One region of the Niveibacterium microcysteis genome, then DNA from elsewhere that is predicted to be linked to it. Evidence: predicted binding sites of a transcription regulator. Region 1 holds the regulator's gene; each other region holds the start of a gene.
The links. The regulator sigma-54, encoded in region 1, starts transcription at its own class of promoters, with help from an activator protein. The targets are predictions, from matches to a motif close to TGGCACGCTTNCTGCTNA.
Positions count from the first base shown of each region.

Region 1 (3,275 bases):
GCTTTCGAACGCACTCTGGATCAGCGGCGGCACTTCACATCCGTCCGCCACGATCATCGCTGGCGGGTGCGCCAGCAGGATGCTTTCCAGCTGATGCTGTACCTTGTCGCGTGCCTGGCGACGAATCCAGCCCAGCTCCGCCTCGCCCATCACCTGAATGCGGTTCGGGTGGATGATGTTGAGGTGGCCTACCAGCTCGGCTGGCCACACTTTCTCGTTTGGAACCTGAACCTCGACATCGAGCGGGCCGGCGAGATGGCTCAGGCCGAGCCGGTCGCGGTTGTCCTCGTAGATCCGGGCGACGCTAGTTCGCCGCATTCGGGTTCCAGTTCACGAACAGGGTGTGGGCCTCGGACGCATCACTGGCCTGCGCCAGTGCATCGCGGAAGCTGCGGTCGGAGAACATCTGTGCGAGCTCCGATAGCAGTCGCAGGTGGTGCTCGGTGGCGCTTTCCGGCACCAGCAGCACGAACATCAGATTCACCGGCTTGCCGTCCGGGGCCTCGAATGGCACGGGCTGCGCAAGGCGGATGAAGGCACCGACGGCGTCGCGCAGGCCCTTGATACGGCCGTGCGGAATCGCAATGCCTTGTCCAAGGCCGGTGGAGCCGAGCTTTTCACGCGTGAAAAGCGCGTCGTAGACGGCGCTGCGCGCGAGTCCCTGATGGTTTTCGAAGAGCAGGCCAGCCTGTTCGAAGACGCGCTTCTTGCTGCTCGCCTCAAGATCGACGAGCACATTGGACGGCGGCAGCAGCGGGGCGATGAGATTCATGCTTGGGGTTCAGAAATGCACTGCGCGCCCGAAGGCGCGCAGATCCGGGGTCAGCTCATGTTCGGCGCGGGGGCTTTCCGCAAGCTTACGCGCCGGGATTCACTAGAGCGACCGTGATTACGATTCTGCAGATTGGCGCTTGTGCGCCTCGTGGCCGTGATCGTAGGACTTTTCCTTGTGCTTGAGAACCTGCCTGTCCAGTTTGTCCGTCATGGCGTCGATTGCGGCATACAAATCTTCGTCAATGCTCTCGACGAAAATGTCCTTGCCGCGTACATGTACCGTCACTTCCGCCTTTTGCTTCAGCTTTTCCACCGACAGGATCACGTTAACGCTCGTGACGTGATCGAAGTGGCGAATCACGCGATCCAGTTTCGATGTTACGTAGTCGCGGAGCGCGGCGGTAACTTCGAGATGGTGTCCGGTGATGTTCAGGTTCATGATTTATCCTCTCAGATCATCTTGCGCTGGCTGACCGGCGGGATGTTGAGCGACTCGCGGTACTTTGCGATGGTTCGTCGCGCAACGACAATCCCCTGCTGGCCGAGAAGCTCGGCAATCCGCGCATCGGATAGCGGTTTTTTGCGATCCTCTGCCGCGACCAGCTGGCGAATCAGCGCACGAATCGCCGTAGCTGAACACGCGCCGCCAGAATCCGTGGCGACGTGGCTGCCGAAAAAATACTTCAGTTCAAGGATACCTCTTGGCGTGGCCATGTACTTCTGCGTGGTCACCCGAGAGATCGTCGACTCATGCAGATCAAGCTGCTCCGCGATTTCGCGCAGTGTCAGCGGACGCATTGCCACGTCCCCATAATCGAAGAACTGCCGCTGGCGGTCAACGATTGCCTGGGATACCCGCAGGATCGTGTCAAACCGTTGCTGCACGTTCTTGATCATCCAGCGTGCCTCCTGCAACTGCCCGGCCAGCGATCCGGCCGAGCCGCGGTTCTGCTGCAGGATTCCGGCGTAGAGCTGGTTGATCCGCAGCTTGGGCATCGCGTCCGGGTTCAGTGTCGCACTCCAGTGGCCGCGCACCTTGCGCACGATCACATCCGGGATCACATATCGCGTCTCGATTGCGGCAAACCGCGCACCGGGGCGCGGATCGAGGCTGCAAACGAGCTGGTGCGCCTCGCGCAGCGTTTCGTCGCTGCAACCCAGATGCCGCTTGAGTCGCACGAAATCCCGCGCGGCCAGCAGCTCCAGATGCTGCTCAACGATGATGATCGCGGCTTCACGCGCAGCGCTCTCAGGCAGCAGGCGCAATTGCAGCTTCAGGCATTCGCCTGGCGAGCGTGCGCCGATGCCCGGCGGATCGAGGTTCTGCAGGTGCGCGAGGGCGATCTGCAGCTCGTCGACGTCAACTTCAAACTCGGGCGGCAACAGCTCCAGCAGTTCGTCGAGCGGCTGGGTCAGATAGCCATCGTCGTCGAGCGCTTCGATCATGAAGCGCAGCAGCGCGCGATCGCGGTCCGACAGCGGCATCAGGGCAACTTGTTCATCCAGGTGGTCGCGCAGGCTCGTCTGCGCAGCACGGAATTCCTGGAAATCCGTTTCGTCGTCATCGTCGCGATTGCCGCTGCCGCCACCTTCGCCGGACCACTCGGTGGGGCCGTCGTCATAGCTGCCGGCATCGTCGAAGCTCGGCTCGCTCGGTTCGGGCGAGGTCTCGGCCGCTTCGGCCGCCGCATCGTTGGCGGTGTCGGTGCGTTCGTCGCCGCTCGGCGTGGTGGCGGATTGCCCCCAGGCTTCCGGGTCCGACTCGGCGTCTTCGCGTTCGAGCAAGGGGTTCTCGAGCAGCATGCGCTCGATTTCGCTGTTGAGCTCCAGTGTCGATAGCTGCAGCAGCTTGATCGACTGTTGCAGCTGCGGGGTCAGCGCGAGCTGCTGGGAGATGCGGAGCTGGAGCGAGGGCTTCATCGTGGGGGTTGCGCGATCAGAGTCGGAAATGCTCGCCGAGGTAAACCTCGCGAACCTTGTCGTTCTGGACGATTTCGTCGGGGCGGCCGCTGGCGAGCACCACCCCTTCGGTGATGATGTAGGCGCGGTCGCAGATGCCCAGCGTCTCGCGCACGTTGTGATCAGTGATCAGCACGCCGATGTTGCGATCCTTCAGGAAGCGGATGATCTTCTGGATATCGATCACCGCGATCGGGTCGACGCCGGCGAAGGGTTCGTCGAGCAGGATCACCTGCGGGTTGGTGGCCAGCGCGCGGGCAATTTCAACCCGCCGCCGCTCGCCGCCCGAGAGGGACATCGCGGTTGCATCGCGCAAGTGCGTGATGCCCAACTCGCCCAGCAGCTCATCGAGCCGCGCGGCGAGTTTGTCCTTCGGCAGCTTCTGCAGTTCAAGTACCGCGAGGATGTTCTCGGCCACCGTGAGCTTGCGGAATACCGAGTTTTCCTGCGGCAGGTAGGACAAGCCCAGATGCGCCCGCTTGTGGATCGGCAGGTGGGTGATTTCCTTGTCGTCGAGGGTGATCGTGCCGCCGTCGGCACGC
Region 1 is NZ_CP071060.1:155,289-158,563, forward strand. Features, by position in the region: gene hprK (HPr(Ser) kinase/phosphatase) at 1-318, opposite strand, end outside; gene ptsN (PTS IIA-like nitrogen regulatory protein PtsN) at 305-772, opposite strand; gene hpf (ribosome hibernation-promoting factor, HPF/YfiA family) at 890-1,213, opposite strand; gene JY500_RS00700 (RNA polymerase factor sigma-54) at 1,225-2,694, opposite strand; gene lptB (LPS export ABC transporter ATP-binding protein) at 2,711-3,275, opposite strand, start outside.

Region 2 (3,275 bases), 1.1 Mb from region 1:
AGGCCGCGAGCAAGCCCCACCAGCGATACCGCCACATTCCGCGGGCGTGAGCTATTGCACTTGCGAGAAGTTCTTCCAATTTTTACGACCTGTCGAATGTGGGCGAGACGTGCTTAGAACCAACCTTGGGGAATGATCAGAACGTCACCCGGGCGCATATCCACGTTCGCGGAAACGTCGCCACGCTTGAGCAGATCCTTCAAGCGAACGCTGTACTGCTTGCCACCTTCGGCAGTGCGCAAAATGCTTGCCTTGTTGCCGTCCGCGAAGTCAGTGATACCGCCCACGGCGATCATGACGTCAAGAAGACTCATCTTCTGTTTGTAGGGGAGGATCTGCGGCTTGGCGGCCTCGCCGACAACCCGGATCTGTTCGCTGTAGGGCCCGACAAAACCCGTCACCACAACGGTGACAATCGGATCCCGAATGTATTTGGCTAGCTGCTTCTCGATGTCACGAGCGAGCGTTGAGGGATCCTTTCCCATTGCAGGCAGATCCTCAACCAGCGGGGTCGTGATCTTGCCATCGGGCCGAACAGGAACCCCCATCGACAACTCCGGGTTGCGCCACACGACAACGCTCAGCATGTCGCCAGCACCGATCAGATAGTTGTAGTCCGACGCCACAGCGCCGCTTGGCGCTGGCGGGTACTGAGTAGCACACCCGCTAACGAACAATGCAAGAGCGGACACAACACATGCAAACCAAGACGCTTTGACCAGAGTACCGCGAGCCATGACGACCCCCCAATGAACGAGCACAAACACGCAAACGCCTGAACGATGGTACGCGAGCCCCGCCAGTGGATGCGCCAAAAATGACACGGTTCGGTTTGTCGACCGCAAAAAAGCGGAACGGCCCTTTCGGGCCGTTCCGCTTTGCTTGATGCGAAGCTACTTGTTACTTCATCTTCCGACGTGCACCGGCAGCCAGTCCGAGCATGCTCAGACCCAGCAGCGACAGCGTGCCCGGCTCCGGAACTTCGAAGTCGATCGACGAGTCGAGTTGCGACTGGCGAACATAGCGGGTTTTACCATCGGCACCGACGAAGGCACGAAGTTGCGACGGCGTCGGGATCGGCGGATCGACGTTGGTATCAAGCGACCACGACAGAATTCCGTTATCGCCTTCAACTTCGGCAAAGGTCTTGCCCGACAGGATGTCGTTCCAGAACCCAGCCACGAACGGATCAGCCGTCTCGTTCGCGTCGGTGATGTCGCCGTCACCATTGAAATCAAACGTGAAGGTACCAAGGATATCCAAGTTCGCAGCTGCGATATCGGAGTCATTCACCTTCATGTGCAGAAGCTGCTTGCCGTTGTTGGCATCGCCGCTCACATAAAACAGGTCGAAGTAACCGCCGTTGAAATACGGCGTGCCGCCAGCGCTAATACCGCCGGTGAAGTAGTAGTTGAAGCTCATGCCCCAACCACCCGGGGTGTTGAAGCCCTCGGTATCATCCGTCAGCGGATCGAGCGGATTGAGCGCGTCAATATTGCGCTGACCGGACGAAGCGGTATCCTTGATATTTACGCCCGGAGTGCCGTTGATCGACGCCCCCGTGGTGTTGCCGATCACGCCAAAGTTATTCAGGATCGACTTGATGTTGGTATCGTAAATCTTGGCGCCGGGGCCAATCGGGCCGCCAGGAACCACCGGCTCGTAGATCGAGGTAGCAAGGCTACCCGTCAGACCGAGTTGAGTGATTTCACCGGTTTTGCCGTCACCGAAGATGCTTGCACCACGGTTGATGTACACCGGACCCGCGACCGCTTGCGCAGCCGCACCGACGAGCACCAACGACGCAGCAATCTTTGAGAGCTTAGTCAGTTTCACGGTTGCTTCCTTTCAGTTATCTCTATCGATCGGGGCCAGTTCGCCCGTCGAATAGCTATAAGCAACCGGTGTGCCACGTTTTAGCCGATCTTGCGATTCTTTGATTTATCAAACACTTAGAGAGCCCAAAAACCGCGCACGACAGATCACGTTCAGTTTCAAATCCGGTGGCTGTAAGGCCTGCCGACACCCACCGGATCGCAGGCTAAGCGGACTTGGCCAACATGCGCGCGCCGATGCTGATCGCCATGCGCTGCAAGGGATTCCGATGCCCACCGGGTCGCCAGGTGCGCACCAAGCGGTTGGTGTAGGCATCGAAGTGATAACCCCACGGCGCGCCGCGGACGCCGCCGCGATTGAGGATCAGCTTGAGTGTCTCGGTTGCAGCGGCGCCAGCGCACAGCATGCAACCCATGACGGTGGACGGCCCTTTGCGATCCTTGAGACTGATTCGGTTCGGCTCAACCAGGTAGTCGTTGTGCAAACGACGAGGGGCAAGCCCAACCAGGAAGCGAAGCGCCTTTTCAGTGTCGGATCGCCCCTCGAAGCCAAAATAGTCCTCAAAACTCATGCCGCCCGGCAAGAAGACCAGCACTGAGGTTCCCATCCCGAGCGGAGCAGCAGTCACTGCCGGTATGCCGAGCCGGTGGCAGGTCGCGAAAGCGAGCTGGCGAGCCTTGAAGGCAAAGAAGTCGAGGCCATCAACATAGACCGAGGCGCCGTCCAGAAAGGCCTCGATGTTCGACTCATCGACGCCCTTCGGAAACACGCGGATGTCAGCCTCAGGGTTGATGTCCTTGGTCATCGCAGTGATGACTTCCGCCTTCTGCTTACCAACGGTGCTGACCATGGCACCGGCTTGACGGTTGAAGTTCGGGTAGTCGAAGGCGTCGAAATCCGCGATCGAGAACTTGCCGACCCCAAGACGCGCGAGCGTCGTGACGTGGAAGCCCCCGACCCCTCCGAGACCCGCGACGGCAACGCGCGCGTCACGCAACCGAGCCTGCTCGGCTTCGGTCGTCCAGCCGAGGTTGCGCGAGAACGCGTTGTCGTAATCAAAACCTGACGCCATACTTTGATTCATTTCTGACGCTCCTCAAGTAATCAGCCGCACAGGCCGGCAAGCACATAGGCGCTCACGTCATCATAGCCTCACGTTAGCGGCGCATTAAGGCAATACGCCCGGCGATTGGCACAACAGAGCTTCCGCAGGCACGGAGACAAAGATGTCAGCCGAACTGGTTCCAGGCAATCTGGGTGATAGCTTCAGCAAGTATTTCGAGATCGTTCCGGCGCTCGACGACGCGGTTCGGCATGAGGCGTTCTACGTTCGCCATGAGGTGTATTGCAAGGATCTGCACTTCGAGGACGAGCGGGCGAACCGTGAGGAGACGGATGACTACGACGCCCAGTCCCTGCATTGCGTACTGCGGACGCGC
Region 2 is NZ_CP071060.1:1,224,940-1,228,214, reverse strand. Features, by position in the region: gene JY500_RS05700 (XrtA system polysaccharide chain length determinant) at 1-79, opposite strand, end outside; gene JY500_RS05695 (XrtA/PEP-CTERM system exopolysaccharide export protein) at 114-737, opposite strand; gene JY500_RS05690 (PEP-CTERM sorting domain-containing protein) at 901-1,836, opposite strand; gene JY500_RS05685 (ThiF family adenylyltransferase) at 2,042-2,908, opposite strand; gene JY500_RS05680 (PEP-CTERM/exosortase system-associated acyltransferase) at 3,063-3,275, shown strand, end outside.
Region 2: the regulator sigma-54 is predicted to act here: its motif matches at 1,895-1,912, upstream of JY500_RS05690 (PEP-CTERM sorting domain-containing protein).

Region 3 (3,275 bases), 1.1 Mb from region 1:
CCATCGCGACTGCGCTGCGTTGACGCATCAACCTTCGGGAACTCCGCCGGCGATGCCGATGCGGCAGGCTTTTTGGCCGACGGACCGGGCACGGACGACACGTTCTGATCGCGCGACAACAGCGTGCAGCCCTTCTCGCCAATCTTGGTGTTCGTGTAGGTGATCTTGCCCGACACCGGATCGACACACTTGAAGATGTCGGCATGGGCCGGCAGCGAAGAGAGAAGCGCCGCAACAGCGGCCAGACAGCGAATCGTGGACATGCAGACGTCACGCGGGTGGACGGGTCGTCGAGTGTAGGCGCCGACGCGCCGGCTGCCAAGCGCCGACACGATTCGATGCACTTTCACGCTGGCGCCGGACAAAAAAAAGGACGGGCAAGCCCGTCCTCTCTGTGCTTCGGATCGACGAATCGATCAGAGGCTGTAGTACATGTCGAATTCGACCGGGTGCGTGGTCATGCGGATCTTCGTCACGTCTTCCATCTTCAGCGCGATGTAAGCATCGATGAAGTCGTTCGAGAACACGCCACCGCGGGTCAGGAACTCGCGATCCTTGTCCAGCGCTTCCAGGGCCTGATCCAGCGAGGAGCAGACGGTCGGGATCAGCGCGTCTTCTTCCGGCGGCAGATCGTACAGGTTCTTGTCGGCTGCATCGCCCGGGTGGATCTTGTTCTGCACGCCATCCAGACCGGCCATCATCAGCGCGGCGAAGCACAGGTACGGGTTCGCGCCCGGATCCGGGAAGCGGGTCTCGATACGACGCGCCTTGTCGCTGTTGACGAACGGGATACGGATCGAAGCCGAACGGTTCTTCGCCGAGTAAGCCAGCTTGACCGGTGCTTCGTAGTGCGGCACGAGGCGCTTGTACGAGTTGGTCAGCGGGTTGGTGATCGCGTTCAGCGCACGGGCGTGCTTGATGATGCCGCCGATGTAGTACAGCGCGAACTCGGACATGCCGGCGTAGCCGTTGCCCGCGAACAGGTTCTTGCCGTCCTTCCAGATCGACTGGTGAACGTGCATGCCCGAACCGTTGTCGCCAACGATCGGCTTCGGCATGAAGGTCGCGGTCTTGCCGTACTGGTGGGCAACGTTGTGCACCACGTACTTGAGCATCTGCGTCCAGTCAGCGCGCTTGGTCAGCGTGCTGAACTTGGTGCCGATTTCGTTCTGGCCGGCGGTCGCCACTTCGTGGTGATGCACTTCGACCGGGATGCCGATCTGCTCCAGCGCCAGCACCATCGCGGCACGGATGTCGTTGTGGCTGTCGACCGGCGGAACCGGGAAGTAACCACCCTTGACGCCCGGACGGTGGCCGGTGTTGCCGCCTTCGAACTTCTCGCCCGAAGCCCAGGCACCTTCTTCCGAGTTGATCTTGACCGAGCAGCCCGACATGTCGACATTCCACTCGACGCTGTCGAAGATGAAGAACTCGGGTTCCGGACCGAAGAAGGCGGTGTCGCCCAGACCCGAAGCCTTCAGGAAGGCTTCAGCGCGCTTGGCGATGCCGCGCGGGCAACGATCGTACGGCTTCATGTCGGTCGGATCGAGCACATCGCAAGACAGGACCAGCGTGGTCTCGTCCATGAAGGGGTCGATGAAGGCAGACGCCGGATCCGGCATCAGCAGCATGTCAGAGGCCTGGATACCCTTCCAGCCGGCGATCGAGGAGCCATCGAAAGCGTGGCCGTGCTCGAACTTCTCCTCGTCGAAGGCCGAAACCGGCACGCCGACGTGTTGCTCTTTGCCCTTGGTGTCGGTGAAACGGAAGTCGACGAACTTGACTTCGTTCTCCTTGACCATCTTCAAGACGTCTTGCGGGGACATATTCACTCCTAAGGTATGGAAGCCAACTGACATTCTGCGGTGCCAAATACCGCGATCCGGATTCAAAAAGCACGTAGCGTGCCAAAGAGCGGCCCGACCGACCCTTGCGACACAGGCTGCGCCGCGAGCCCGAACCGGACAAATCTCGATTTGAAAGGCGCGGTATTGTGCCACAGAGCAAGGCTCGCCTCGCGGGCGCACGGACGCCCCAAATCAGTGCAGTCGCACCATCGACAGCACCGCTTTGGTGCATTTGCGCCAAGTTGGCGCGGGCCTGCGTCGCACGCGGAAACCTTGCGGGTGCGCGCCCGCGCGCGCATACTCGCCGCCCGGCGTTTTTTTCGCCCCACCTCTACTCCGGCACTTCCTGAATGGGACACCTTAGCGACCTGCTCGGCCTCGCCCGCGACCGCGGTGAAAAGCTTGGCCTCAGCTATTCCGGCGCGCTTACGCCCGCCGAAGCCTTCACCGTCTGGCAAAACGCGCCCGGCGCAGTGCTGGTGGATGTGCGTACCCGTGCGGAATGGGAATGGGTCGGTCGAGTGCCCAATGCGGTGGAAATCGAGTGGAACAGCTGGCCAGGCGGCGAGCGCAATCCGCACTTCCTGGCACAGCTCATGCACCAGGTCGATCGCGAGGCCCTTGTTCTGTTCCTGTGCCGCAGTGGCGCGCGATCGCACAACGCGGCGATCCTCGCCCAACAGCAGGGCTATACCGCCTGCTACAACATTCTGGAAGGCTTCGAAGGCGACCGCGATGCGAACGGTCAGCGTGGCCACATCGGCGGCTGGCGTCACGCCGGCTTGCCATGGATCCAAGGCTGAGGCGGGAACGCCGCGCCACATTTCAGGTCTGCAGTATTGCGCGCCGCTCCGGCGCCACTTTCTTGAGCTCAACCATGCAAGTTGCCCCCATCAGCTTTGACCGCTTCAACACCCTGCGCGACGAAGAGGCCCAGGAGCGCATTCGCGCCGCGCGCGCGCGCCTCGGCAAGAAGGCCGTGCTGCTGGTGCACCACTACCAGCGCGCCGACGTGTATCAGCACGCCGACCTGACCGGCGATTCGCTACGCCTATCGCACCTGGCCGGCCAGTCTGACGCGGACTACATCGTGTTCTGCGGTGTGCACTTCATGGCCGAAGTCGCGGACATCCTCTCCAACCCGCATCAGATCTCGATCCTCCCCGACCTCGCCGCAGGCTGTTCGATGGCCGACATGGCCAACCTGGCGAAAGTGGAGCGCTGCTGGCGCGAGCTGACCGAAGTGCTGGGCGAATCGCCCGATGCGCAGATCACGCCGGTCACCTACATCAACTCGGCGGCTGACCTGAAGGCATTCTGCGGGGATCATGGCGGCATCGTCTGCACTTCGTCGAACGCACGCACGATTCTCGACTGGAGCTTTGCGCAGCGCCCGAAGATCCTCTTCTTCCCGGATCAGCACCTTGG
Region 3 is NZ_CP071060.1:3,915,364-3,918,638, forward strand. Features, by position in the region: gene JY500_RS17765 (DUF4124 domain-containing protein) at 1-263, opposite strand, end outside; gene glnA (type I glutamate--ammonia ligase) at 417-1,826, opposite strand; gene JY500_RS17775 (rhodanese-like domain-containing protein) at 2,198-2,650, shown strand; gene nadA (quinolinate synthase NadA) at 2,725-3,275, shown strand, end outside.
Region 3: the regulator sigma-54 is predicted to act here: its motif matches at 1,893-1,910, upstream of glnA (type I glutamate--ammonia ligase).